DNA from 2 places in the Lelliottia sp. GFLA7 genome. Region 2 is predicted to be linked to the other one. Evidence: predicted binding sites of a transcription regulator. Region 2 holds the regulator's gene; the other holds the start of a gene.
What was found. Region 2 encodes Fur, which represses iron uptake genes when iron is present. Its sites were predicted from a motif close to ATAATAATGAGAACNACTATCAA; they were not measured.
Positions count from the first base shown of each region.

Region 1: a site for Fur is predicted at 1,345-1,367, ahead of AC07RN_RS16230 (TonB-dependent siderophore receptor). Genes of this name have one in related genera too.

Region 1 covers NZ_JBWLAQ010000006.1:71,951-79,746, forward strand. Annotated here, with positions in the region: gene AC07RN_RS16230 (TonB-dependent siderophore receptor) at 1-1,313, opposite strand, end outside; gene AC07RN_RS16235 (GlsB/YeaQ/YmgE family stress response membrane protein) at 1,429-1,683, opposite strand; gene ycgR (flagellar brake protein YcgR) at 1,889-2,620, shown strand; gene emtA (membrane-bound lytic murein transglycosylase EmtA) at 2,658-3,269, opposite strand; gene ldcA (muramoyltetrapeptide carboxypeptidase) at 3,380-4,294, shown strand; gene AC07RN_RS16255 (potassium/proton antiporter) at 4,392-6,125, shown strand; gene dadX (catabolic alanine racemase DadX) at 6,196-7,266, opposite strand; gene AC07RN_RS16265 (D-amino acid dehydrogenase) at 7,279-7,796, opposite strand, start outside.
Region 2 covers NZ_JBWLAQ010000001.1:785,647-793,442, forward strand. Annotated here, with positions in the region: gene seqA (replication initiation negative regulator SeqA) at 1-434, opposite strand, end outside; gene ybfF (esterase) at 618-1,391, shown strand; gene ybfE (LexA regulated protein) at 1,520-1,807, shown strand; gene fldA (flavodoxin FldA) at 1,965-2,495, shown strand; gene fur (ferric iron uptake transcriptional regulator) at 2,787-3,233, shown strand; gene chiQ (ChiQ/YbfN family lipoprotein) at 3,360-3,689, opposite strand; gene chiP (chitoporin ChiP) at 3,744-5,141, opposite strand; gene glnS (glutamine--tRNA ligase) at 5,582-7,249, opposite strand; gene nagE (N-acetylglucosamine-specific PTS transporter subunit IIBC) at 7,421-7,796, opposite strand, start outside.

The DNA.
Region 1 (7,796 bases), on a different contig from region 2:
TCGTCGTAGCGCAAGCTGCCGAGGAGATTCAAGCCGCCAAACTCTACCTGATCCTGCAGGTAGTAACCGTTTTGCTGATAGCTCAGGCGGTTTTTCTGCGCGGTATACAGGCCCAGCGCGCTTTCACTGATTTGCGTGTAATCCGGGTCACGCATATCAATGCCCGGCGTTGCCGACGCGTAGCGATAGTGGAAATGGGAATTCAATTTCTGATAATCAAAGCCCGCCAGCAGGTGATGTTTCCATTCACCCAGGGTCACGGTTTTGGTTACCTGGTTATCCATATTAAAACTGTGCAGATCTTCATCCGTGGTGTAGGCAAAACGATTGAGCTGGTAAAGCTCGCTACCCGCCCCCGTTGAATAGACGCTGCGCTGATGGGTGTCGACGTCAAAATAGCGCGCTTTTTGGTTGAAGCCCCAGCCGCTGTCAAATTCATGTTCAAAGCTGTAGCCCAACATCCACTGGCGCTGCTTGAAGCCGCTCCACTCATCACCCGCGTAGTCGCGTCGATCAGCATATTTCGACCGCAAATACGATAACGGCAACGGGTTCGACGGCGAGAGGCTCGGGGTGTTTTGCGCCAGCGCGTCAAGGGTGAGGCGCGTTTTGCTGTCAGGCTGCCAGGTGACAGACGGCGCGACCAGATAGTTTTCGGTGCGCGTGGTGTGCGGCTGATCGTCACCTTCGGTCGCTTTACCCAGCAGACGGTAATTCCAGTCGCTGTCGGCGATTTGCCCGGTGGAATCCAGATAACCCTCTTTCAGATTACGCGTGCCGGTAGTAAAGCCCACTTCCGTATGCTGGTTTTTTTGCGGTTTTTTGCCCTGAATATTCACCAGCCCGCCGGGCGAGCCACCGCCGTACAGAACAGATGCGGGGCCTTTGAGAATATCTACACTCTCGATCAACAAGGGATCGATCCGCGCTTTGGTATTCCCGGTCACGTTATAGGGAAGTTGAAGACCGTTGTAATACTCTTGCTCAACGGTGAAGCCGCGAATTTTGTATTCGCTCATATACGAGGTATTGCCACGTACTTCGGTGGAAACGCCTGGCGCGTAGCGCAGGATTTCGTTGACCGAATTCGCGTGGCGCTGCGCGATCTCCGTGGCCGATATCGTGTTTATCACCTGCGGGGTTTTACTTTCAGCCACCGCAGATTTTGTAGCGCTGTTGGTCCAACCGGGCAGCGCGCTATCTTGCTCCGCCCCGCTGACCACGATTGTGGATTCCTGAGCAAACGCAGGCGTGTGTAACGCCTGCGTGACCGCGCCTGCCAACGCACATATCGCAAAACGTGAGGTTTTCATATTGTCGTCTTATTATTAGAAATAGCCAGAAACGACAATTATTCTCATTTCGATTTACAAAGCAATATCAAGACCAAAAAAAAACGGCCCTCAATCGAGAGCCGTTGATGTCTGCTTACGCACGCCTGAGTAACCGGAATATCGCCAGCACGACGATGGCACCCACGACAGCCACCAGGAAACTGTGCAAATTGAAACCACTCACGCTGCCGCCGACGCCAAACATTGTCGCCAGCCAGCCTCCCACAACTGCACCAATCACACCCAGTACACAGGTCAGGATAAAGCCGCCGCCATCACGCCCAGGCATGATGAATTTTGCGATAATACCGGCAATCAGACCAAACACAATCCACGCGATGATACCCATACGATGCCCTCTTGCAGATTAAACGCATGCGCTGAAATCTTCCGCGCAAGTGACTTAAGTATAGGACAGCACGCGAAAATCATTCTTTGTCACCGACTTAATTACGTCTCATTTTAAAAAAAAATTCACCGGTTTGTATTAAGTTCTTTCGTTTACTGCCGATACTTCATCGACAGTCTGTCAGACAACCGAGGAGCCATTCGGCGTGAGTAATTACAGTGAGCAGTTCCTGAAGCAAAATCCGCTGGCTGTCTTAGGGGTATTACGCGACCTGCATAAGGGCGAAGTCCCTTTGCGCATCAGTTGGTCTACAAATCAGTTTATCAGCAAGATCCTTGAGGCGACCCCTGAGCGTCTGGTCATCGACCTCGGTAGTCAGGAATATGAAAATCGGGCGGCTTTGCGCGCGCAAAATCTCGCTGTGATGGCGGAAACGAAAGGCGCGAAAGTCGAGTTTGTCCTACCGCAGCTGATTCAGGGCGACTATCAGGGCCTGCCTGCTTTTTTTGCGCCATTACCCGATAGCGTGTGGTTTGTTCAGCGCCGCGAATATTTTCGTATCAACGCCCCGCTGCATCCGTCCTATTTTTGTAAAGCCAAAATGCCGGATAAAAAAGAGATCCGCTTCCGCCTGTTTGACCTTTCGTTAGGCGGCATGGGCGCATTGATGGATACGGCTCGACCAGAGGGTTTGGTCGAAGGGATGCGGTTTTCCCAGATTGAGCTGGATATGGGCGGCTGGGGACGGTTTTACTTTGACGCGCAGCTTATCGCCATTAGCGAACGCAAAGTCGTGGACAGCAAAAACGAAACTATTACCACGCCACGTCTGAGCTTCCGCTTTCTGAATGTCGGCCCAGGTGCCGAGCGCGAACTTCAGCGTATTATTTTCTCACTGGAGCGAGAAGCGCGGGAACGCGCGAATAAGGTCATTTGATGGGTGCCGGACAGCCTTTCGCTGCCCGGCAATGGCATTACATGGCGTCCATGGCTTTCTGAACTTTCCAGATATAGCGCGGAGCCTGTGGTGCCGGATGATTCTTCGCAACATGGTCAACAAATTCGTTTTTATCCATGCCGTTGATCTCTTCAATCGCTTCTTTGCGATCCGATGAGAAAGTACGTAGCAGTGCGCCTGCACCGTTAACGTAAGAGACCACCAGCGCGTACTGCATCACTTCCGGATCGTCGATACCTTTCAGAACCCCATGTTCCAGAATGCTCAAATACGCCGTACCCATGGAGATATTACGTTCCGGGTTTTTCAGCTCGCTGGTCGACGGCTGACCTTTCCAGCCCATGTAGCGGTACACTTCGCGCCCTGCCGTAGAGGCTTTAAGCTGCATTAAACCGACCGCGTTCGATTTGCTCACAAGCGTAGGATTGCCCCCTGATTCCACCGCGATAATCGCCGTGATTAGCCGTGGGCTCACGCCCCAGGCCTTCCCGGCTTTTTCACTGATAGGCATCCACTGCATCGCACGCTTCACAGGCACTTCCGGATTCCATGGCGGATTTTGGTAATCCTTTTTGGAACTACAGCCCGCCAGCAATACCATCAAAAAAGCAAACCATCTCAATTTCACGTCATCTATCCTTATATCCGGTCATCGCGATTACGCTATCCCCCTTGAAGCAGGCGGCCTATAGGCGGCATGATATAGATAATTAAGTTCTCATTCAGCAAGGAATTGCCATGTCCCGATTTCATCTCATCGCCCCTTCCGGTTATTGCATTAACCAGGACGCCGCACAGCGCGGTATTCAGCGCTTACTGGAATCTGGCCATTCGGTAACAAATCAGACAATTATCCCCCGTCGTCAGCAGCGTTTTGCCGGAACAGAGACGCAAAGACTGGCGGATATCAACGATCTGGTAAATGTTGAAGGCGCGAACAACATCGTGCTGGCGGTGCGTGGCGGGTACGGTGCCAGCCGATTACTGGAAACCATCGACTGGGACGGACTGGCCACTCGCCAGCAGCACGATCCCCTGCTGATTTGTGGCCACAGCGATTTCACCGTCATCCAGTTGGGCTTGCTGGCGCGGCATAACGTCATCACCTTTAGCGGCCCGATGCTGGCAGCGAATTTCGGCGCACCGGATCTGGACGCCTTCACGCAAACGTATTTCTGGCGGGCGCTGCAAAATCCCGTTTTCTCGATTGAATGGCAAGGCACTGGCCCGCAGTGCGAGTGTGAGGGTCAACTGTGGGGCGGAAATCTGGCGATGCTGGTGTCGCTGATTGGCACGCCCTGGCTGCCGAATATTGAAAACGGCATTCTGGTGCTGGAAGATATCAACGAACATCCGTTCCGCGTCGAGCGCATGCTGTTGCAACTCATGCACGCGGGCATTCTCTCCCGTCAGCGCGCCATCGTGCTCGGTAGTTTTAGCGGTTCCACGCCGAATGATTACGATGCCGGGTATTCGCTGGAAAGTATGATGGATTACATTCGCTCAAGAGTGAATATTCCGGTAATCGGCGGGCTGGATTTTGGTCACGAACAGCAGACGGTGACCTTGCCGCTCGGCGCACAGGCCGCCCTTAAGCACGACGGGGCTGTCAGCGAATTAACAATCAGCGGTCATCCCGTTATAAAGGCATAAAAAAGCCTTTTTACCGGGCCAATAAAACGCGGTTTCGGCCGTTATTATGTTAGGGTTTATGTAACAGTCACTACATTGAGGTGGGAGTAAGACAACATTGGATGCCGCAGCGATAATCAGTCTTTTCATTTTGGGTTCAGTCCTCGTAACCTGCAGTATTTTATTAAGTTCATTTTCGTCGCGTCTCGGCATACCTATACTTGTTATCTTCCTCGCCATCGGCATGCTTGCTGGCATCGATGGTATTGGCGGTATTCCCTTCGATAACTATCCCTTCGCCTACATGGTGAGTAACCTCGCGCTGGCGGTGATATTGCTGGATGGCGGGATGCGTACGCAGGCCAGCTCCTTTCGCGTGGCACTCGGTCCAGCGCTGTCGCTGGCGACGGTCGGTGTCCTGATCACTTCCGGTCTGACCGGCATGATGGCCGCCTGGCTGTTCCACCTGGATATCATGGAAGGGCTGCTGATCGGCGCGATCGTCGGGTCTACCGATGCCGCCGCGGTGTTTTCCCTGCTCGGCGGTAAAGGGCTGAACGAACGTGTTGGCTCAACGCTGGAGATTGAATCCGGCAGCAACGATCCGATGGCGGTGTTTCTGACCATCACGCTGATTGAGATGATTCAGCAGCATGAAACCGGCCTGAGCTGGATGTTCGCCTGGCATATTCTGCAGCAGTTTGGACTGGGGATTATCATCGGCTTAGCGGGTGGCTACCTGCTGCAACAGATGATCAACCGTATTTCCCTGCCTGCTGGCCTGTATCCTCTGCTCGCACTGAGCGGCGGTATTCTGATTTTCGCCCTGACGACCGCACTAGACGGCAGCGGCATTCTGGCTGTTTATCTCTGCGGTTTTCTGCTGGGTAATCGCCCGATACGCAACCGCCACGCGATTTTGCAAAACTTTGACGGCCTGGCGTGGCTGGCGCAAATCGGCATGTTCCTGGTGCTCGGCCTGCTGGTGACGCCGTCCGATCTGCTGCCGATTGCCATTCCGGCTCTGCTGCTTTCGGCGTGGATGATTTTCTTTGCCCGTCCGCTGTCAGTCTTTGCCGGACTGCTGCCGTTTCGCGGGTTTAATCTGCGCGAACGCATCTTCATCAGTTGGGTCGGTCTGCGCGGCGCGGTGCCGATCATTCTTGCCGTTTTCCCGATGATGGCAGGTCTGGATAACGCGCGGCTGTTCTTCAATGTCGCATTCTTCGTGGTTTTGGTGTCGCTGCTCTTCCAGGGGACGTCTCTGGGATGGGCGGCCAAAAAAGCGAAAGTGGTGGTTCCACCTGTCGGTCTACCGGTTTCACGCGTAGGGCTCGATATTCATCCAGAAAATCCGTGGGAGCAGTTTGTCTATCAGCTGAGTGCTGATAAATGGTGCGTGGGCGCGTCGCTTCGCGATCTGCATATGCCCACCGAAACGCGTATTGCCGCGCTGTTTCGTGATAATGCCCTGCTGCACCCGACTGGCAGTACCCGCCTGCGCGAGGGGGATATTCTCTGCGTAATCGGCCGTGAAACCGACCTTCCGGCGCTCGGCAAGCTGTTCAGCCAGTCGCCACCGGTGGCGCTGGATCAGCGTTTCTTCGGCGATTTTATACTGGAGGCCAGCGCGAAATTTGCCGATGTGGCTCTGATTTACGGGCTGGATGAGGGTCTGGAGTACCGCGATAAACAGCAGACGCTGGGCGAGATCGTGCAGCAACTTCTGGGCGCTGCACCCGTCGTCGGCGATCAGGTTGAATTTGCCGGGATGATCTGGACCGTCGCGGAGAAAGAAGATAACGCGGTGCGCAAAGTGGGCGTGCGCCCTACAGAGGATGAGCCTGAGTAACGTCACCTCGGCGCATTCCGATTAGAACAGACTAAAAAGGCAACCTTACGGTTGCCTTTGTTTTTGGTGGTTACACCGTCACAACAGGCACGCGCGGGGCCAGCGCTGTTAACAGTTCATATCCTACGGTGCCCGCCGCCGACGCAACGTCATCGACTTTCACCTCGTTGCCCCACAGTTCGACCGGAGAACCGATGCCTGCCTGCGGGCACGGCGTTAAGTCTATCGCCATCATATCCATTGAAATCGTACCCACGGTGCCGGTACGCACGCCGTCAATCCACACGGGCGTGCCGCTCGGCGCAAGACGCGGATAGCCGTCTGCGTAGCCCCCTGCCACAATCCCAATGCGCTGTTCGCCCGTTGAACGGTAGCGACTGCCGTAGCCCACGGTATCCCCCGCTTTCAGCGTCTGGATGCCGATGATTTCGCTGCGCAACGTCATAACCGGTTTAAGCCCGCTGTTGGCGATGTCCTGCCACTGACCGGACGGCGATGCGCCATACAGCACAATTCCCGGGCGTACCCATTGATAATGCGCTTCCGGGTGCCAGAGCGTCGCGGCGGAATTCGACAGCGAACGTGCGCAGTCTAGACCCTCTGCCGCCTGCTCAATCCGCGCCATGGCATCCGTAATGCCGTCTGGCTTTTCCGCGTCAGCGAAGTGCGCCATCAGCGTCATTTCACCGACGTTTTTGATCGCACGCAGCTGTTGCCAGACCGTGTTCACGCGTTCGGGCTGAAAGCCCAGGCGATTCATGCCGCTGTTCATTTTGAGGTAGATATCGAGCGGCGAATGCAGTTTCGCATTTTGCAGCGCCTTGATTTGCCAGTTGCTGTGCACGCTGGTGGTCAGACGATACTTATCCAGCAGCGGCAGTTCGTCGGCGTGAAAGAAGCCTTCCAGCAGCAGAATCGGGCCTTTCCAGCCGCGCTCACGCAGCAGGATCGCCTCTTCCAGATTCAGTAAGGCAAAACCATCAGTGGCGCTTAGCGCGCTCCAGATGGATTCAATACCATGGCCGTAGCCGTTGGCTTTTACAACCGACCAAACGCGGGAGCCTGGCGCAGCACGGCGGACAATCTGCAGGTTGTTTTTCAGGGCCTGCAAATCCAGCTGAGCCAGAATAGGACGGGACATGACAACTCCTTGTTAATTATGCGCGCCGTGCAAATGCTGTGGGCGAGAGGGTGTAAAACCCGACTGATAGCGCGCAGCGCTTAAATCATCGAACGGAATCGCCGGCGTACGGCCCGAAATCAAATCACTGAGCAACTGCCCCGAGCCGCAGGCCATCGTCCAGCCCAGCGTTCCGTGGCCCGTATTGGTCCATAAATTCTTAAACGGCGTGCGCCCGACAATAGGCGTGCCGTCCGGGGTCATCGGACGCAATCCGGTCCAGAAAGTGGCTTGTTCGACAAATCCTCCCCGAGGGAAGAGATCGCGCACCACCATCTCCAGGGTTTCGCGGCGCGGTTGCAGCAATTCCGTATTAAAACCGACAATTTCAGCCATGCCGCCCACGCGAATTCGGTTATCAAAGCGGGTGATGGCGATTTTGTAAGTTTCATCAAGGATAGTTGAAACTGGCGCGCCATTATCCTCTTTGACCGGGATTGTGAGCGAATACCCCTTAAGGGGGTAGACCGGAATATCCAGCAGTCCCTTCA
Region 2 (7,796 bases):
CAATATGGGGTACCCGGAACCTGTTTTGGTTTGGTTTGGTTACCGTTTTGAATCAGCGTCTGCTCATCCGCCGCGAAGTACACGCGCGTACGGCCGTGGAGCGACTCGGTCGCCTCAGCAAACGCTTTGTTATCCAGTGAATAAAGTGTAGTCAGCACCAGCAGAAAACGGTTAACCGCTTTCTTTTGCTCTGCGTATTCATCGGAGAGCAGCAGTTCACGTACCGCACGCACTTTGTCTTTAACCGGCGCAACGGTTTTTGCTTCCGCCACGACGTTCGACGCGCGAACCTCTTTTGAAACCGGAGTTGCAGGCTGTGAAGCGGCAGAAAATTTCAGCATGCGACGTAAAATGTCGGACGCACTCTCGCCAATATGTCGCGTGTGGCTGGCAATATACGCATAGAGCTCATCATCAACTTCGATTGTTTTCATCTTAATCCAGTGCAATATCTTATCTGAATACAAGTCGTTGGGATTATAGGGGCTAATCCCAACCGCGGATAGGGTCAAGCCAGGGTGGCGGCAAAAGTCAGAATAAACTGGATCCTTGCAGCCGGGCGGCAGAATGGTCAACATAATACCCTAACCTGACATACGTAAAAAAAGAACTTTGCCATGAAATTGAATAGCCGAGCGCAATCTGCACAATCGCCGAACAATAATTCTCCCATCGTACTGGTTCACGGCCTTTTTGGCAGCCTTGATAATTTGGGCGTGCTGGCGCGCGATCTGGTTACCGATCACGATATTTTGCAGGTCGATATGCGCAACCACGGTATTTCAGCCCGCGATCCGGAGATGACTTATGCGGCGATGGCCCAGGATCTGCTGGATACGCTTGATGCGAATAACATCGAAAAAGCGACGCTGATTGGGCATTCAATGGGCGGTAAAGCGGTGATGGCCCTGACGGCCATTGCGCCAGAGCGCATCAACCAGCTGGTGGTGATTGACGTGGCGCCCGTGGATTACGATGTTCGTCGCCACGATGAAATCTTTGCGGCGATCAACGCTGTCACTGAAGCGGGCGCTGCAACCCGCCAGCAGGCGGCGGCGATTATGCGCGGGCAGTTAGATGAAGAAGGCGTGGTGCAATTTCTGCTGAAGTCGTTCGTCGAGGGCGCGTGGCGATTTAACGTGCCGGTGCTGTGGGATCAGTACGATAACATTGTCGGCTGGCAGCCGGTTCCCGCCTGGCAGTCCCCTACGCTCTTTATTCGCGGCGGTAATTCACCGTATGTCACCGAAGCCTATCGCGATGCGCTGCTGGCGCAATTCCCGCAGGCGCGTGCGCATGTGATTGCCGGTGCGGGCCACTGGGTTCACGCCGAAAAACCGGAAGCGGTGCTGCGCGCCATCCGTCGTTATCTCTCTGAGAACGCGATTTGATTAAAATGTCAGCGACTGGACGCCTGTTGGCCTCCAGTCGTTGGCGTGCTGATATCAGTAATGTATGATGTCGCGCTCATCGCCCCGGCAATAGCAGGGCCGCTCGTTTTCCCCGAATTATCTGAATCATGGCCAAAGAACAAACGGACCGTACGACATTAGATCTGTTCGCGACTGAACGTCGACCGGGACGACCTAAAACCAATCCGCTTTCGCGCGATGAACAGTTGCGCATCAATAAGCGCAACCAGCTTAAACGCGACAAAAGTCGTGGGCTTAAACGCGTCGAGTTAAAACTCAATGCGGACGCCGTCGATGCCCTAAGCGAACTGGCTGAGGCCCGTGAAATCAGCCGCAGCGAGCTGATCGAAGAGATGCTTATGCTGCAACTGCAGGCATTGCGCCATTCTCAGTAAAAGTCTGAAAAACCACCCTTACCCCACTTTCATGTAGCACAGAGTGCAGTCCCGCGTGATAGCTGTTTCCGCTGACTTCTCTGTTCTGCTATGATTGCCCTTATCCGTGGACAATTTGTGCCACCATACCATTAAGTTTCAAGAGGTTATTTTACTCATGGCAATCATCGGCATTTTCTTCGGCAGCGATACCGGTAATACCGAAAACATCGCAAAAAACATTCAAAAACAGCTTGGTAAAGACGTTGCCGACGTCCATGACATTGCGAAGAGCAGCAAAGAAGATCTCGAAGGCTACGATATTCTGCTGCTGGGCATTCCTACCTGGTACTACGGCGAAGCGCAGTGTGACTGGGATGATTTTTTCCCAACGCTGGAAGAAGTCGACTTCAACGGTAAGCTGGTCGCGCTGTTCGGCTGCGGTGACCAGGAAGATTACGCAGAGTACTTCTGTGATGCGCTGGGCACCATCCGCGACATCATCGAACCGCGCGGCGCGGCGATTGTCGGTCATTGGCCAACGGCGGGTTACCACTTTGAAGCGTCTAAAGGCCTGGCGGATGACGATCACTTTGTGGGCCTGGCGATTGACGAAGACCGTCAACCAGAACTCACCGCAGAACGCGTAAACCAATGGGTTAAGCAGATCCGCGAAGAACTTCACCTCGACGATATCCTGAATGCCTGATTGATCGTGCGGCGCTGCAAAACTGTTGCGCCGCATTGATAGGTATTTCCAATTAAAATAATTGCTACAAATTTTTAACTTTTGCTTTCAGACCTGTACAATATCCCAGGTTAAAGTGGATGCCTTCGCTCAACTTTGTTGGCGATACCACGTTTTTATAAGCATACTTTGCTTGAGACTTGCAGTTTTCATTTAAGCATGGCAGTTCTATAATGAAACGCATTATCCCAAGTGCATTTTCTGTCACTTCTTCTTTAGAAGTGAATCGTTTAGCAACAGGACAGATTCCGCATGACTGACAACAATACCGCATTAAAGAAGGCTGGCCTGAAAGTGACGCTTCCTCGTTTAAAAATCCTGGAAGTACTGCAAGGGCCGGACAATCACCATGTCAGTGCGGAAGACTTGTATAAACGTCTGATCGACATGGGCGAAGAGATTGGCCTGGCGACCGTTTATCGCGTTCTGAACCAATTTGATGACGCCGGGATTGTCACCCGTCATAATTTTGAAGGCGGTAAATCCGTTTTTGAACTGACACAACAGCATCACCACGATCACCTCATTTGCCTGGATTGCGGCAAGGTGATTGAGTTTAGCGATGAATCTATCGAATCTCGTCAGCGTGAGATTGCCACTCGTCATGGTATCCGTCTGACCAACCACAGCCTGTACCTCTACGGTCACTGTGCAGAAGGCGATTGCCGCGAAAACGATCACGCGCACGACACCAAATAATCGTATTTCATACTCTGAGCCAACCTAACGGTTGGCTTTTTTTTGCCTGCTATAAATGAAAAAGCCCGGTTGCGCTTCATCCTGCGAATTTCAGGATGAAGCACAACCGGGCGTGGCAAAAGAAGATTACTTGCTGTTGTTGCTGCGGATCTCCTGCCAGATCTTGTCACAACGCTTTGCCACTTCCTGATCGTTACCGGTTTGACGCGCCTGAATACAGGCCTGGTAATCCAGCACCCGCACATTTTCCTGCGTCGCAAACTGCTCGTGCGCTTTCTCTTTTTTCAGCACAGTCAGCACGCTCTGACAGGCCTGGATTTTGTCTGGCGATCCTTCGGCGGTGTTAATACAGGCGCTGTACGCCTCTTTCAGTCGTGAGTCTTCTTTTGGTGCCTGAGGCTGTGCGCAGGCGACCAGCCCCGATGCGAGCACCGCGACGATAATCAATTTTTTCAGCATTTCAGTCTCCATTCCGGCGGGATGGGGGGAATCACCCCGCCGGCGCGTTCATCAGAAAATGGTGAATGGCGCGATGACCATGAATTTCACGTCACGCTCATCCTGGAAGATGTTGCCGTAACCGCCCGAGTAGCTTGGAATATCGGAGTGGTTGTCGTACTGGGTGAAGTGCAGTTTGAACATCGTGCCCTTCGCGCGACCCTCCTGGAGGGTGTAGATCGCATCGAGGCTATATGAGGACTCTTTCAGGCGATAGTTCGGGTCATAGTAAGCGTCCGGCGTAGCCATATCTGCAGGTTTTGCGTCCCATGCATACGCGTAAGATGCGCCAACCGCCCAGCCCGGCAGATTCCAGTTTTTCAGGTCATACATGGCGCCGAAGAATACAGCTTTCTCACCATCGGCGTTGAAATCCGAACGGTTATCCCACCAGATATCCAGGCGACCATTTGATGACGCGTAGGTCGGTGTCATACGCTGCAAGAAGTAGCCCTGCTGGCCTTCGGCCTTCACGTATGTTCCTTCCAGACGCAAATCAACTTGCCCGACTTTGTAGCCGAAGGTCAATGCTTGCAGCCATGCCGTGCCGTTATACAGATCGTTCACGCTGCCATCGCTGACTTTGTCACGCGTGCCGTAGAACTGATAGCTGGTGGACAGCGGGCCGCCGACGATATCGAATTTATAGCTGGCTTTGGCGAAGTATTGATCCACGTATCCTTCTGCCTGACCAAAAGCCGCTTCCAGCACTAAATCGTTTTTAAAGTCATATTTCGCCCCTAACGAGTGGAGGTATTCGACTTTGGTTTTCTTGTCATTCTGATAGAACTTATCCATCTCCAGATGCCACGGGGCTTTATATTCGTTGGTCCACATGTAGGAGAAACTCAACGCGCCCGCATCACCGTAGTCAAAGTTTGCCCCGGCTTCGGCACCCTGATATGTACCAGGCATAAAGCTCCAGTGTGGGGCTAGCAGCGTCTGACCGGTTGGCTGAATATACCCGCCGCGAGCCCAAACCGGGCCGTATTTGAACTTAGCGGCCGCTTTATAGAGGCTTATTCCGCTCTTATCACCCGACCAGTCTTCTTTGTAGGCTTTGTTACTCGAGGAGAACGCGATTTCGTTCGGGTGCGCGCTGTCGCCATTTTCTGCCATCTCAATGGCAGTGAACGCCGCAATGTCCAACCCGAACATGTCCGCAGCATAACCTGACTGGAAATCGAGGTTGGCGTTCCAGGTGGAATGGGACAAGTTGGTTTTGTATTTGTCTTCGGTAACATCTTTACGGTCACGTTCACGTTGCCAGTAATAGATACCGCCCGTGAGCGTGGAATCATCGATAAAGCCTGCTGCCTGAGCCTGCGGTGAAGCGATAAAGCCAGACATTGCTGTCACACCGGCAATAGCCAGCGCCAGCGCACTACGTTTGCCACTGAACGTACGCATAGTTGTTCCTCTTTGACGAATTAAAGCGCCTTAAACGGCGAAAAATCTAAAAAGACCAAACGGTCAGGGGTAGTTATAAATACCCTCGAATTAACTACCGTCTTTAGACTATTTTTCGCGACGCGAATTATCAATGCTTTTCAGTGGGCAAAATGCAGGATTATGACGAAGTGCACATAATTGGTAGTGATTTGTAACATATAGGTCAGGAAGGGTTTTTACATTAAAAAATCAACTAAATTCAATCACTAATAATTATTGATAGCGATTACATCGTTTTATTTTACTCTCCTCATGCGCATCAAATTTTATTTAATAAAATAAGTAGCAGCTCATTGACCTCAATGTTAAACGTCTCTTTTTCGATGAAATACTAACAGCCTGATCGACAAGCAAAAAAAACGCCGCAATATGCGGCGTTTGTCTCTCATTGACCTGGATTACTCGCCAGCTTTGGCCCACGTGTCACGCAGACCTACTGTACGGTTGAAGACCAGTTTGGTAGCGGTTGCATAACGACTGTCAAGACAGAAGTACCCTTCACGCTCAAACTGGTAAGCCTTGCCGGTTTCCGCATTTTTCAGCGACGGCTCAGCGTAGCCCTGTTTGATCAGCAGGGATTCCGGATTGATCGTCGCCAGGAAATCTTCCGCAGCGCCCGGATTTGGCACGCTGAACAGACGATCGTAAAGACGAATTTCAACCGGCAGCGCGTGCGCAGCGCTGACCCAGTGAATAACGCCTTTCACTTTACGACCATCTGCCGGATCTTTGCTGAGAGTTTCCGCATCATAGCTGCAGAAAATCGTGGTGATATTGCCTTCTGCGTCCTTTTCGACGCGCTCAGCTTTGATCACGTAGGCATTGCGCAGGCGCACTTCTTTGCCCATCACCAGACGTTTGTACTGCTTGTTGGCTTCTTCGCGGAAATCGGCGCGGTCGATCCAGATTTCAGCACTGAATGGCACTTCGCGGCTGCCCATTTCCGGTTTGCTCGGATGGTTAGGCATCGTCACCAGCTCGCTTTCGCCCTGCGGATAGTTTTCGATAATCAGTTTAACCGGATCGATAACGGCCATTGCGCGCGGCGCATTTTCGTTCAAATCTTCGCGAATACAGGATTCCAGCGACGCCATTTCAATGGTGTTGTCTTGCTTGGTCACGCCGATACGCTTGATGAATTCGCGGATCGATGAGGCGCTGTAACCACGGCGACGCAGACCGGAAATGGTCGGCATACGCGGATCATCCCAGCCTTCAACGTGCTTATCCGTCACCAGCAGGTTCAGCTTACGCTTGGACATCACCGTGTATTCCAGATTCAGACGAGAGAACTCGTACTGACGCGGATGCACAGGAATGGTGATGTTATCCAGCACCCAGTCGTACAGACGACGGTTGTCCTGGAATTCCAGCGTACACAGAGAGTGCGTGATGCCTTCCAGCGCATCGCTGATGCAATGGGTGAAGTCGTACATCGGGTAGATGCACCACTTGTTGCCGGTCTGATGGTGCTCGGCAAATTTAATACGGTACAGAACCGGATCGCGCATCACGATGAAAGGTGATGCCATGTCGATTTTGGCACGCAGACACGCTTTACCTTCTTCGAAGCCACCCGCACGCATTTTTTCGAACAGGGCGAGGTTTTCTTCGACGCTACGATCGCGGTATGGGCTGTTTTTGCCCGGCGCGGTCAGCGAGCCGCGATATTCACGGATTTCGTCAGCAGACAGTTCGTCAACGTAGGCCAGACCTTTGTTGATCAGCTCCACCGCATAGGCAAAGAGCTGATCAAAATAGTCTGAAGAGTAGCAAATGTCGCCTGACCAGTTGAATCCTAACCACTGCACATCGTTCTTAATGGACTCAACGTATTCGATGTCTTCTTTTACTGGGTTGGTGTCATCGAAACGCAGGTTGCATTGGCCCTGATAGTCTTGCGCAATGCCAAAGTTCAGGCAGATGGATTTCGCATGGCCAATGTGCAGGTAGCCATTAGGCTCCGGCGGAAAACGGGTATGCACTGTGGTGTGCTTACCACTGGCCAGATCTTCATCGATGATCTGACGAATAAAGTTACTCGGGCGGGCTTCAGCCTCACTCATCGTGGATTCCTCAAAGGCGTAAATAACGTATAGCGGCGTATGATCTTATAAGCCGGACGTAGTGACAACCCTTTATACGTCCAGGAGGAAAATAATGGGGGCGATTGATGCAAAAAAAAGCGGCGGAGGATAACCCCCGCCGCTTAAGGCATGAACTCTACTCAGGAGCGATTACTTGCCTTTAATCTCATACAGCGGGGTCTGGCCTGCAACAACCTGACCTTTTGCCTGAATGACCAAGCCGCTAAAGTCGTCGATATTACTACAGACAACCGGGCTTATCATCGAGCGCGCATGGGCGTTCAGATAGTCCAGATCCATTTCCAGAATCGGTTCACCGGCAACCACTTCTGCGCCCTCTTCAACCAGACGCGTAAAGCCTTTACCACCCAAAGCGACCGTATCAATGCCCATGTGGACAACGATTTCGGCACCCTTTTCGGTTTCCAGGCAGAACGCATGGTTGGTGTTGAAGATTTTAACGATAGTGCCCGCTGCCGGTGATACCACGAGTTTTTCCGTTGGTACCACTGCCACGCCATCACCC